One region of the Pseudomonas sp. MDT1-16 genome, then DNA from elsewhere that is predicted to be linked to it. Evidence: predicted binding sites of a transcription regulator. Region 1 holds the regulator's gene; the other holds the start of a gene.
What was found. Region 1 encodes sigma-54, which starts transcription at its own class of promoters, with help from an activator protein. Its sites were predicted from a motif close to ANTGGCATNNANNTTGCTNT; they were not measured.

Region 1 (5,776 bases):
GTTTCGGCAGCGGCTGGGCGTGGCTCAGTGTGACGCCGCAAAAGAGGCTGGTCGTTGAAAGCAGCGGTAATCAGGACAGCCCGTTGATGAACGGTAATACGCCAATCCTCGGACTGGATGTTTGGGAGCATGCGTATTACCTGCGTTATCAGAACCGTCGCCCGGAATACATCAACGCGTTCTACAACGTGATCAATTGGCCTGAAGTCGCTACGCGCTATCAGTCTGCACTGGTTTAAGACTTCTACAAAAACAATCCAAGGCTGGCTATGGGCACTGAAACACTGGCGATCGGAAGTGGACGAATGTTTCGTTACGCATTCGGATCGCTGTTACTGCTGGCGGGTATGACGTTATTGGTTGCCCAAGGGCTGGCATGGCTGGACCTTGAGCCGAAACTGCTGCGCGCCCTGCAAGGCGGAGCGATCTGCGCCTTGGGCACTGCCTTGGGCGCGGTGCCTGTGCTGGTGATTCGGCGGATGCCCCAGGCAGTCAGTGATTCACTGCTTGGCTTCGGGGCCGGGGTGATGCTCGCGGCGACAGCTTTTTCGTTGATCGTTCCCGGGATCTCCGCCGCTGAAAACTTGGGGCTGACGCCTTGGGCGGCCAGCGGACTGATCAGTTTCGGCATCATGCTGGGTGCGTTCGGGCTGTTTCTGGTGGATCGAAAGGTCTCCGGAGCCAGTCCGCAAATGTGGGTCGGCTCCCTGGAACGGCCCGTGATCCCACCGCGTATCTGGTTGTTTGTGTTTGCCATCATCGCCCACAACATCCCCGAAGGCATGGCGGTTGGTGTGTCGGCGGGTGGTGGCATGCCCGACGCTGATAGCTTGGCCATGGGCATCGCCTTGCAGGATGTGCCGGAAGGTCTGGTAATCGCGCTGGTATTGGCCGGGGCAGGGATGTCGCGGGTCAAGGCGTTCCTGATCGGTGCTGCATCAGGTCTGGTCGAACCAGTCTTCGCGCTGTTGTGCGCTTGGCTGGTGAGCCTGGCTGAACTGTTGTTGCCCTTGGGGTTGGCGCTGGCGGCCGGGGCAATGTTGCTGGTGGTCACCCCTGAAGTCATTCCCGAGTCGCGCCGCAATGGTCACGACAAGCTTGCAAGTCTTGGGTTGCTGATCGGGTTTTGCTTGATGATGGTGATGGATACAGCGCTCGCCTAAGCGAGTGCTTAACCACCTTCGCCGAAGTAGTCCTTTATCAAATCCACCAAAGCCTGCAAAGCTTCGTCAGCCTGCTCACCTTCGGTGCTCAGGTGAATTATTGTTCCCTTGCCGGCAGCGAGCATCATCATGGCCATGATGCTTTTTCCGTCTACCATGGACTCGGGAGTACGTCCGACCCGGATCGTGCAATCCTTGAACTCACCGGCGACGCCAACGAATTTCGCAGAAGCACGGGCATGCAAACCCAGTTTGTTGATGATTTCAATTTCCAGAGCAGGCATCGCGGTGTGAATCCTTTAGCTGAGGTCGCGGTGGCGAACCTGGACGTTCTTCAGGGTTTTTTGCAGGGCCTGGCCCAGACGTTCGGTCAGGTAGACGGAGCGGTGATGTCCGCCGGTGCAGCCAATGGCAATGGTGACATAAGCACGGTTGCTGGCGGCGAAGCGTGGCAGCCATTTGAGCAAGTACGTGGAAATGTCCTGGAACATCTCTTCGACATCCGGCTGTGCCGCCAAGTACTCGGCGACCGGTTGATCGAGCCCGGAATGATCGCGCAATTCCGGCTTCCAATAGGGATTGGGCAGGCAACGCACGTCGAACACCAGATCGGCGTCCACCGGCATGCCACGCTTGAAACCAAAAGACTCCACCAGAAACGCAGTACCGGGCTCCGGCTGGTTCAGCAGGCGCAGCTTGATGGTATCGCGCAGCTGATACAGGTTCAGGTTGGTGGTGTTTACTTTGAGATCGGCGAGGTCGGCAATCGGCCCGAGCAGGCTGGTTTCATCGTTGATGGCTTCGGCCAGCGAGCGATTGGCATTGCTCAGAGGGTGACGCCGGCGGGTTTCCGAGAAGCGTTTGAGCAAGGTTTCTTCGTCGGCGTCCAGATAAAGCACATCGCACTGGATATGCCGGCTGCGCACTTCTTCCAGCAGCTCCGGAAAACGCGACAAGTGACTTGGCAAGTTACGCGCATCGATGGATACGGCAACCAGCGGTTGTGCCAGCTCGGTGTGAATCAACGCGCGTTCGGCCAGTTCCGGCAACAGGCCGGCGGGAAGGTTGTCGATGCAGTAGTAGCCGTTGTCCTCGAGAACATCGAGCGCGGTACTTTTACCTGAGCCGGAGCGGCCACTGACGATGATCAAGCGCATGATTACTGACCGTTTTGCTCGTCCAGGACAACCTGATACAAGGCTTCATTGCTCGGGGCGCTGCGCAGTTTTTCGCGCACTTCCTTGCGATCGAGCATGCTGGCGATCTGGCGCAGTAGCTCCAGGTGCGCATCGGTGGCAGCTTGCGGGACCAGCAGAACGAACAGCAGGTCAACCGGGGCACCGTCGATGGCGTCGAAATCGATGGGGGCGTCGAGGTGCATCAAGGCACTGATGGGCGAGTTGCAGCCCTTCAGGCGACAGTGAGGGATGGCGATGCCGTTGCCAAAACCGGTGGAACCGAGTTTTTCACGGGCGACCAGACTCTCGAAGACATCCTGCATCGCCAGATCCGGCACTTCGCGGTGGATAAGGTTGGCAATTTGCTCGAGGGCTTTCTTTTTACTGCCGCCCGGCACGTTCACGAGGGAACGGCCGGGGGTCAGGATGCTTTCAAGTCGGATCATGGGTTGGGAGTGTTAACGACCGGTCGCGCCCTGGAGGAGGCTTTGGGTCTTTTCCTTATGCTTTTTGAGTTGTTTATCCAGCTTGTCGGTCAGTGCGTCGATCGCCGCGTACATGTCGGTATGCTCCGCATTTGCGACCACTTCATTGCCGGGAATATGCAGCGTGGCTTCGATTTTCTGCTTGAGCTTTTCGACCGTCATCGTGACTTGCACGTTGGTGATCTTGTCGAAATGCCTCTCTAATCGTTCGAGTTTTTCGCCGATGTAGGTGCGAAGAGGTTCGGTCACTTCCAGTTGGTGTCCACTGATGTTGACTTGCATACAGCTCTCCTTCGTTGCCAGTGCATAAAGCGGCAGGCAGAAATGCCTGCCACTGGAACGCTGTGGCGTGGCTCTACATCAACCGCTTGCGTTCGCTCGAAGGCGCGATCCCGAGGGATTCGCGGTACTTGGCGACGGTGCGGCGAGCCACCTGAATGCCTTGTGCCTCCAGTAAACCAGCGATCTTGCTGTCACTCAACGGCTTTTTCTGATTTTCCGCGGCAACCAGTTTTTTGATGATCGCGCGGATCGCCGTAGACGAGCATTCACCGCCCTCAGAGGTGCTGACGTGACTGGAGAAAAAGTATTTCAGTTCATATATGCCCCGTGGGGTATGCATGAATTTCTGCGTGGTCACCCGAGAAATCGTCGATTCGTGCATGCCCACCGCTTCGGCGATGTCATGCAGGACCAGCGGTTTCATGGCTTCGTCACCGTATTCAAGAAAGCCGCGCTGATGCTCGACGATCTGAGTGGCTACTTTCATCAGGGTTTCGTTGCGGCTTTGCAGGCTCTTGATGAACCAGCGGGCCTCTTGCAACTGATTGCGCATGAAGGTGTTGTCGGCGCTGGTGTCGGCGCGGCGCACGAAACCGGCGTATTGAGCATTGACCCGCAGTCGTGGCACGGATTCCTGGTTCAGTTCCACCAGCCAGCGCTCGTTGTCCTTGCGTACGATCACGTCGGGAACGACGTATTCGGCTTCGCTGGACTCGATCTGCGAGCCTGGGCGCGGGTTGAGGCTCTGGACCAGTTCAATCACTTGGCGCAGTTCATCTTCCTTGAGCTTCATGCGACGCATCAGCTGGCTGTAATCGCGGCTGCCGAGCAGGTCGATGTAATCGGTGACCAGGCGTTTGGCCTCCACCAGCCAAGGGGTCTTGGCGGACAACTGACGCAATTGCAGCAGCAGGCATTCGCCCAGGTTGCGGGCGCCGATGCCAGCGGGTTCGAATTGCTGGATGCGGTGCAGGACGGCTTCGATTTCGTCCAGTTCGATGTCCAGTTCCGGATCGAAGGCTTCGAGAATCTCCTCGAGGGTTTCGTCCAGGTAGCCCTGATTGTTGATGCAGTCGATCAGGGTCACGGCAATCAGGCGATCAGTGTCGGACATCGGTGCCAGGTTCAGTTGCCACAGCAGGTGGCTTTGCAGGCTTTCGCCGGCCGATGTACGGGTGGTGAAATCCCACTCGTCGTCATCGTTACTCGGCAGGCTGCTGGCGCTGGTCTGGTAGACGTCTTCCCACGCGGTGTCGACAGGCAGCTCGTTGGGAATGCGCTCGTTCCAGTCACCTTCCTCGAGGTTGTCCACCGTCGGGGCGGTTTCCTGGTAGGAGGGTTCCGAAACATCGGCGTTGGGTGGCTGTTCCGCTTTGTCGGCCAAGGGGTCGGCGTTATCGAAGTCGTCGCCTTCTTCCTGGCGTTCGAGCATCGGATTGGACTCCAGGGCCTCCTGGATTTCCTGTTGCAGGTCCAGGGTCGACAATTGGAGCAGGCGGATGGCCTGTTGCAGCTGCGGTGTCATCGTCAGCTGCTGGCCCATTCTCAAGACTAGCGATGGTTTCATGGCAGGGGCTTAACACCTTATTCGCCGGCGCACATGCGCCATCCACTACAGGGCGCCGGAGCGCCAAACATAAGCAAATTATATGCCTGAAACTGCAACGTTTGCCTAGAGCGCTGTAACAATAAAAAAGTATTCATTTTTATCGAGACAAGCGTTCGGTCGACTAGCCAGGCACCTTAGTGCTTACAGGCGGAATTCATGGCCCAGGTACACTTCCTTGACCAGATCGTTGGCCAGGATGGTGGCAGAGTCACCTTCAGCTATCAGCTGGCCATCGTTGACGATGTAGGCGGTTTCGCAGATATCCAGGGTTTCACGAACGTTGTGGTCAGTGATCAGCACACCAATGCCCTTGGCCTTGAGGTGATAGATGATCTGCTTGATGTCGCCCACCGAAATCGGGTCCACGCCGGCGAATGGTTCGTCGAGGAGGATGAATTTCGGGTTGGTGGCCAGTGCCCTGGCGATTTCCACACGGCGGCGTTCACCCCCGGACAGACTCATGCCGAGGTTGTCGCGGATGTGGCTGATGTGGAATTCCTGCAGCAGGCTTTCCAGCTCTTTGCGACGACCGGTCTTGTCGAGCTCCTTGCGGGTCTCGAGGATTGCCATGATGTTGTCAGCTACCGAGAGTTTGCGGAAGATCGATGCTTCTTGCGGAAGATAGCCGATACCGGCCTTTGCACGACCGTGCATAGGCTGGTGGCTGACATCCAGATCGTCAATCAGTACGCGGCCCTGATCGGCTTGTACCAGACCGACAATCATGTAGAAGCAGGTGGTCTTGCCGGCGCCATTGGGGCCTAGCAGGCCGACGATCTGACCGCTGTCGATGGACAGGCTGACGTCGCGCACGACCTGACGGCTCTTGTAGCTCTTGGCCAGATGCTGAGCTTTCAGAGTTGCCATTACGGGGCCTTTTGCTCTTCGGTTTTCTTTTTCGGCTGGATCACCATGTCGATCCGCGGACGCGACTCGGTGACCTTGCTGCCCGTAGCGCGACCGGCGCTGGCGAGCTTTTTGTTGGTGTCATAGACGATTTTCTCGCCTTGGGTCACGTTGCCGTCCTTGTCGATGACCTTGGCGCGGTCGATCAGCACG
Region 2 (5,776 bases), 3.0 Mb from region 1:
CGGGCCTTTATATGCGTATCAAAGTTCACTGCCAGAACCGCATCGGCATCCTGCGCGACATTCTTAACCTGCTGGTGGAATACGGGATCAACGTCGCACGCGGCGAGGTCGGCGGTGAGCATGGCAATGCCATCTACCTGCATTGCCCGAACCTGATCAACATTCAGTTCCAGGCTTTGCGCCCGAAATTTGAATCGATTGCGGGGGTTTTTGGCGTCAAGCGTGTAGGTCTGATGCCCAGCGAGCGTCGGCACATGGAGCTCAATGCCTTGCTCGGCGCATTGGAATTTCCGGTGCTGTCGATCGACATGGGCGGCTCGATCGTCGCGGCCAACCGCGCAGCGGCGCAGTTGCTCGGGGTGCGGGTGGATGAGGTGCCGGGGATTCCGCTGTCGCGTTACGCCGAAGATTTCGACTTGCCGGAACTGGTGCGCGCCAATAAGTCGCGGATCAACGGGCTGCGGGTGAAGGTCAAGGGCGACGTGTTTCTCGCTGATATCGCGCCACTGCAATCGGAACATGACGACAGCGAAGCCATGGCTGGCGCGGTACTCACGCTGCACCGCGCCGACCGGGTCGGTGAGCGCATCTATAACGTGCGCAAGCAGGAGCTGCGCGGTTTCGACAGCATTTTCCAAAGCTCGAAGGTGATGGCCGCCGTGGTGCGTGAAGCCCGGCGCATGGCGCCGCTGGATGCGCCGCTATTGATAGAAGGTGAAACCGGTACCGGTAAAGAGTTGCTGGCGCGAGCCTGCCACCTGGCGAGTCCGCGGGGGCAGTCACCCTTGATGGCGCTCAACTGCGCCGGTTTGCCGGAATCCATGGCTGAGACGGAGCTGTTCGGCTACGGCCCCGGTGCTTTCGAAGGGGCGCGGGCAGAAGGCAAACTCGGGCTGCTGGAACTGACAGCGGGCGGTACGCTGTTTCTCGATGGCGTCGGGGAAATGAGCCCGCGTTTGCAGGTGAAATTGCTGCGTTTCCTGCAGGACGGTTGCTTCCGTCGTGTGGGCAGCGATGAAGAGGTTTATCTGGATGTGCGGGTGATCTGCGCAACGCAGGTCGACCTGTCCGAATTGTGCGCGCGCGGTGAGTTTCGCCAGGATTTGTATCACCGTTTGAACGTGCTTTCTCTGCACATCCCGCCACTGCGCGAATGCCTCGATGGTTTGACGCCACTGGTGGAGCACTTCCTCGATCAGGCCAGTCGGCAGATCGGTTGCCCACTGCCAAAACTGGCGCCGGCGGCGATGGATCGGCTCAGTCATTACCACTGGCCGGGCAATGTTCGGCAATTGGAAAATGTGTTGTTCCAGGCGGTTTCGTTGTGCGAGGGCGGGACCGTCAAGGCCGAACATATTCGCCTGCCGGATTACGGCGTGCGTCAGCCACTTGGCGATTTCTCACTCGAGGGCGGGTTGGACGAGATTGTCGGGCGCTTCGAGAAAGCGGTGCTTGAGCGCTTGTACTCCGAGCATCCGAGCAGTCGGCAACTGGGCAAGCGGTTGGGGGTTTCGCACACCACCATTGCCAATAAACTGCGTGAATACGAGGTTGGCAAAGAACCCGGCAACACCTAGGTCCCTGTAGCCGCTGTCGAGCCTGCGAGGCTGCGTTCGGCTGCGAAGCAGTCGTTAATTCAGACACTGTGGTGTTTCTGGATGGACGCGAGCACAGGATTCACGACTGCTTCGCAGCCGAAAGCAGCCTCGCGGTGCTCGACAGCTACTACAGGGACGGTGTTTAGCCGAAGAGGTCGGCACTTGCCGCAAGCGGCATAACACCGCCGGTTTTTCGTCTTCGACACAATCCCCGTTTCCCCTCTGGACCCCTCAACCCCTTTGTTTGCCGGTCCCCGCACCGCCAGAAAAAAGTTGGTCTGCAAATTGCTTATCGCTCAGCAGTACAGCAGTGGGCGGCAAACGTCCGGCATGCAGAGGAAAGAGTGTGGACAAGTACCTTTATGTGGCAATGACCGGCGCCAGCCAGAATGCACTGGCGCAGAAGGCTCATGCGAACAACCTGGCGAACATCTCTACCAACGGTTTCCAGAAAGACCTGGAGCAGGCTCGTTCGATGCCGGTGTTTGGTGACAGCTTTCCGGCGCGTGCGTTTGCCTTGTCCGAGCGTCCGGCCACCGACTTCTCCCCTGGCGCGCTGGTGGAAACCGGTCGCGACCTCGATGTCGCCGTGCAAGGCCGCGGATGGATCGCCGTGCAGAACCCTGACGGCGGCGAAAGCTACGTGCGCACCGGCAGCCTGAACGTCGACGCCCTGGGCGTGCTGCGGGCCGGCAATGGTATGCCGGTGATGGGCAACGGCGGGCCGATTGCCGTGCCGCCCGAGCAGCAAATCGAAGTGGGCGAGGACGGCACCATCAGCATTCGTGCGATGGGCGAAGGTCCTCGCGTGATGGCCGAAGTCGACCGCATCAAACTGGTCAACCCTGACTTCAAGAACATGACCAAAGGCCTGGACGGTTCGATCCACACCAAGGACGGCAAGCCGGCGCAAGCCGATGCCAACGTCAAGCTGGTGTCCGGTTTTCTCGAGTCGAGCAACGTCAATGCCGTGGAAGAAATGACCTCGGTGTTGGCCCTGGCTAAGCAGTTCGAGCTGCACATCAAAATGATGAACACCGCCAAAGACGATGACCAGGCCATGGCTCGGGTCTTGCAGATCAGCTAATTATCAGAACGTCGCGCCGTAAAACAGGCGCACGAGGAGAATCGAATGCTTCCGGCTCTATGGGTTGCCAAAACAGGTCTGTCCGCCCAGGACACCAACCTGACGACCATTTCCAACAACCTGGCCAACGTGTCGACCACGGGTTTCAAACGTGACCGTGCCGAGTTCCAGGACTTGCTCTACCAGATCAAGCGCCAGCCAGGCGCCCAGTCGACCCAGGACAGTGAACTGCCGTCGGGTCTGCAATTGGGTACCGGTGTGCGCATCGTCGGCACCCAGAAAAACTTCACCGCCGGCAGCCTGCAAACCACCGAGCAGCCGTTGGACATGGCCATCGACGGTCGCGGTTTCTTCCAGATTCTGCAGCCGGACGGCACCACGTCCTACACCCGTGACGGTACGTTCCACCTGGATTCCAACGGTCAGATCGTCAACGCCAGCGGCTTTGCCCTGGAACCGGCCATTGTCATCCCCAACGATGCCCAGACCTTCACGGTCGGTCGCGACGGCACCGTGTCCATCACCGTTACCGGCAACCCGGCATCCCAGGTGATCGGCAACCTGCAAACCGCCGACTTCATCAACCCGGCCGGTCTGCAGGCCGTGGGCAACAACCTGTTCCTGGAAACCGCTGCCAGCGGCGCGCCGCAAGTCGGTACCCCGGGTCTGGCCGGTTTCGGCACCACGCTGCAGAACACCCTGGAAACGTCCAACGTCAGCACCGTTGAGGAGATGGTCAACATGATCACCACTCAGCGCGCTTACGAGATGAACTCCAAGGTGATCTCGACCGCCGACCAGATGCTCTCGTTCGTAACGCAGAATCTGTAATCAAGTCTATGAGGCGGCCATGAGGTCGCCTGCAACACCGTGAGGTAGGGTCATGAATCGCTTTGTATCTGTTCTGGCACTGAGTGGGGCCGTCGTGCTCGCGGGCTGCGTTGCCCCACCGCCCAAGCCCAATGACCCTTACTACGCCCCGGTGTTGCCGCGCACACCGTTGCCGGCTGCCGCCAATAACGGCTCGATCTACCAGGCCGGTTTCGAACAGAACCTGTACAGCGACCGCAAGGCGTTCCGGGTCGGTGACATCATCACCATCACCCTGAACGAACGCACCCAGGCCAGCAAGAACGCTAACTCGCAAACCGCCAAGAACAGCAAGACCGACATCGGCCTGAGCTCGTTTTTCGGGGGTGGCCTGAGCACCAGTGATCCAGTGGGCAGCGGTAGCCTGAGTCTGGACGTCGGTTACGAAGGCGACCGTGCGACCAAGGGCGATAGCAAGTCCGGCCAGAGCAACAGCCTGACCGGTTCGATCACCGTGACCGTCGCGGACGTGTTGCCCAACGGCATCATCGCCGTGCGCGGCGAGAAGTGGCTGACCCTCAATACCGGCGATGAGCTGGTACGGATTGCAGGGCTTGTTCGGGCCGATGACATCGCTACGGATAACACCGTTTCGTCGACCCGCGTCGCCGATGCGCGTATCACCTATTCGGGCACCGGTGCGTTTGCCGATGCGAGTCAGCCAGGCTGGTTCGACCGTTTCTTCCTCAGCCCGCTGTTCCCTTTCTAGGTGGCTACGTTGAACTTCAAACACCTGATGGTGGCCGCCCTGTTGCTGTCCGCAGCCTTCAACGCCCAAGCCGAGCGGCTGAAGGACATCGCCAGTATTTCCGGCGTGCGTTCCAACCAACTGATCGGTTACGGCCTGGTGGTCGGGCTTAATGGTACCGGTGACCAGACGACGCAGACGCCGTTCACCCTGCAGACGTTCAACAACATGCTCTCGCAGTTCGGCATCAAGGTGCCGCCGGGTTCAGGCAACGTGCAGTTGAAGAACGTCGCAGCCGTGTCGATCAGTGCCGACTTGCCGGCGTTTGCCAAGCCGGGCCAGCAGGTCGACATTACCGTAGCGTCCATCGGTAACTCCAAGAGCCTGCGCGGCGGCACCTTGCTGCTGACGCCGCTCAAGGGTATCGACGGCAATGTCTACGCGATCGCTCAGGGCAACCTGGTGGTCGGCGGTTTTGATGCCGAAGGTCGCGATGGTTCGAAAATCACCGTCAACGTTCCGTCGGCCGGTCGTATCCCGGGCGGTGCATCGGTTGAGCGTTCGGTGCCGAGCGGTTTCAACCAGGGCAATAGCCTGACCCTGAACCTCAATCGTTCGGACTTCACCACGGCCAAGCGCATCGTCGACAAGATCAATAACATGCTCGGCCCTGGCGTTGCCCAGGCCATCGACGGCGGCTCAATTCGTGTCAGCGCACCACTCGATCCGAGCCAGCGCGTCGACTACTTGTCGATCATCGAGAACCTCGAAGTTGACCCGGGTCAGGCGGTGGCGAAAGTCATCATCAACTCCCGTACCGGCACCATTGTGATCGGCCAGAACGTCAAGGTTTCCCCGGCCGCCGTGACCCACGGCAGCCTGACGGTGACCATCACCGAAGACCCGATCGTCAGCCAGCCCGGCCCTCTGTCCAATGGTCAGACGGCCGTCGTGCCGCGCTCGCGGGTCAACGCCCAGCAGGAAGCCAAGCCGATGTTCAAGTTCGGTCCGGGCACCACCCTCGACGAAATCGTGCGTGCGGTGAACCAGGTCGGCGCGGCACCGGGTGACTTGATGGCCATCCTCGAAGCACTGAAGCAGGCTGGCGCATTGCAAGCCGACCTGATCGTGATCTGAGGACGACGACCATGGATATGCGCAAGGGCGGTTTGGGTGTCGGCAGCAGCGATTCGGGCTCCTATTCGGACTTGAATCGCTTGAACCAGCTCAAGGTCGGCGACAAGGACAGTGACGCGAACATGCGCAAAGTTGCGCAGGAATTCGAGTCGCTGTTCCTCGGTGAAATGCTCAAGTCCATGCGCTCGGCCACTGAAACGCTGGGCCAGGACAATCCGCTCAATACGCCGGCAGCCAAGCAATACCAGGAGATGTACGACCAGCAGTTGGCCGTTTCCATGTCCCGTGAGGGCGGTGGTATCGGGTTGGCCGACGTGCTGATGCGTCAAATGTCGAAGAATAAACCGTTGGCCCCCGGCGAGGCCGCTGCCGCGTCAGCCGCCAAGCAAGCTGCCG

Region 2: a site for sigma-54 is predicted at 1,871-1,890, ahead of ACYZT3_RS20585 (flagellar basal body rod protein FlgF). Genes of this name have one in related genera too.

What each region holds. Positions count from the first base shown of each region.
Region 1 covers NZ_CM142717.1:1,243,435-1,249,210, forward strand. Annotated here, with positions in the region: gene ACYZT3_RS05480 (superoxide dismutase) at 1-239, shown strand, start outside; gene ACYZT3_RS05485 (ZIP family metal transporter) at 270-1,163, shown strand; gene ACYZT3_RS05490 (HPr family phosphocarrier protein) at 1,172-1,447, opposite strand; gene rapZ (RNase adapter RapZ) at 1,463-2,320, opposite strand; gene ptsN (PTS IIA-like nitrogen regulatory protein PtsN) at 2,323-2,787, opposite strand; gene hpf (ribosome hibernation-promoting factor, HPF/YfiA family) at 2,800-3,108, opposite strand; gene ACYZT3_RS05510 (RNA polymerase factor sigma-54) at 3,182-4,675, opposite strand; gene lptB (LPS export ABC transporter ATP-binding protein) at 4,859-5,584, opposite strand; gene lptA (lipopolysaccharide transport periplasmic protein LptA) at 5,584-5,776, opposite strand, start outside.
Region 2 covers NZ_CM142717.1:4,485,303-4,491,078, reverse strand. Annotated here, with positions in the region: gene ACYZT3_RS20590 (sigma-54-dependent transcriptional regulator) at 12-1,577, shown strand; gene ACYZT3_RS20585 (flagellar basal body rod protein FlgF) at 1,945-2,685, shown strand; gene flgG (flagellar basal-body rod protein FlgG) at 2,731-3,516, shown strand; gene flgH (flagellar basal body L-ring protein FlgH) at 3,569-4,264, shown strand; gene ACYZT3_RS20570 (flagellar basal body P-ring protein FlgI) at 4,292-5,380, shown strand; gene flgJ (flagellar assembly peptidoglycan hydrolase FlgJ) at 5,392-5,776, shown strand, end outside.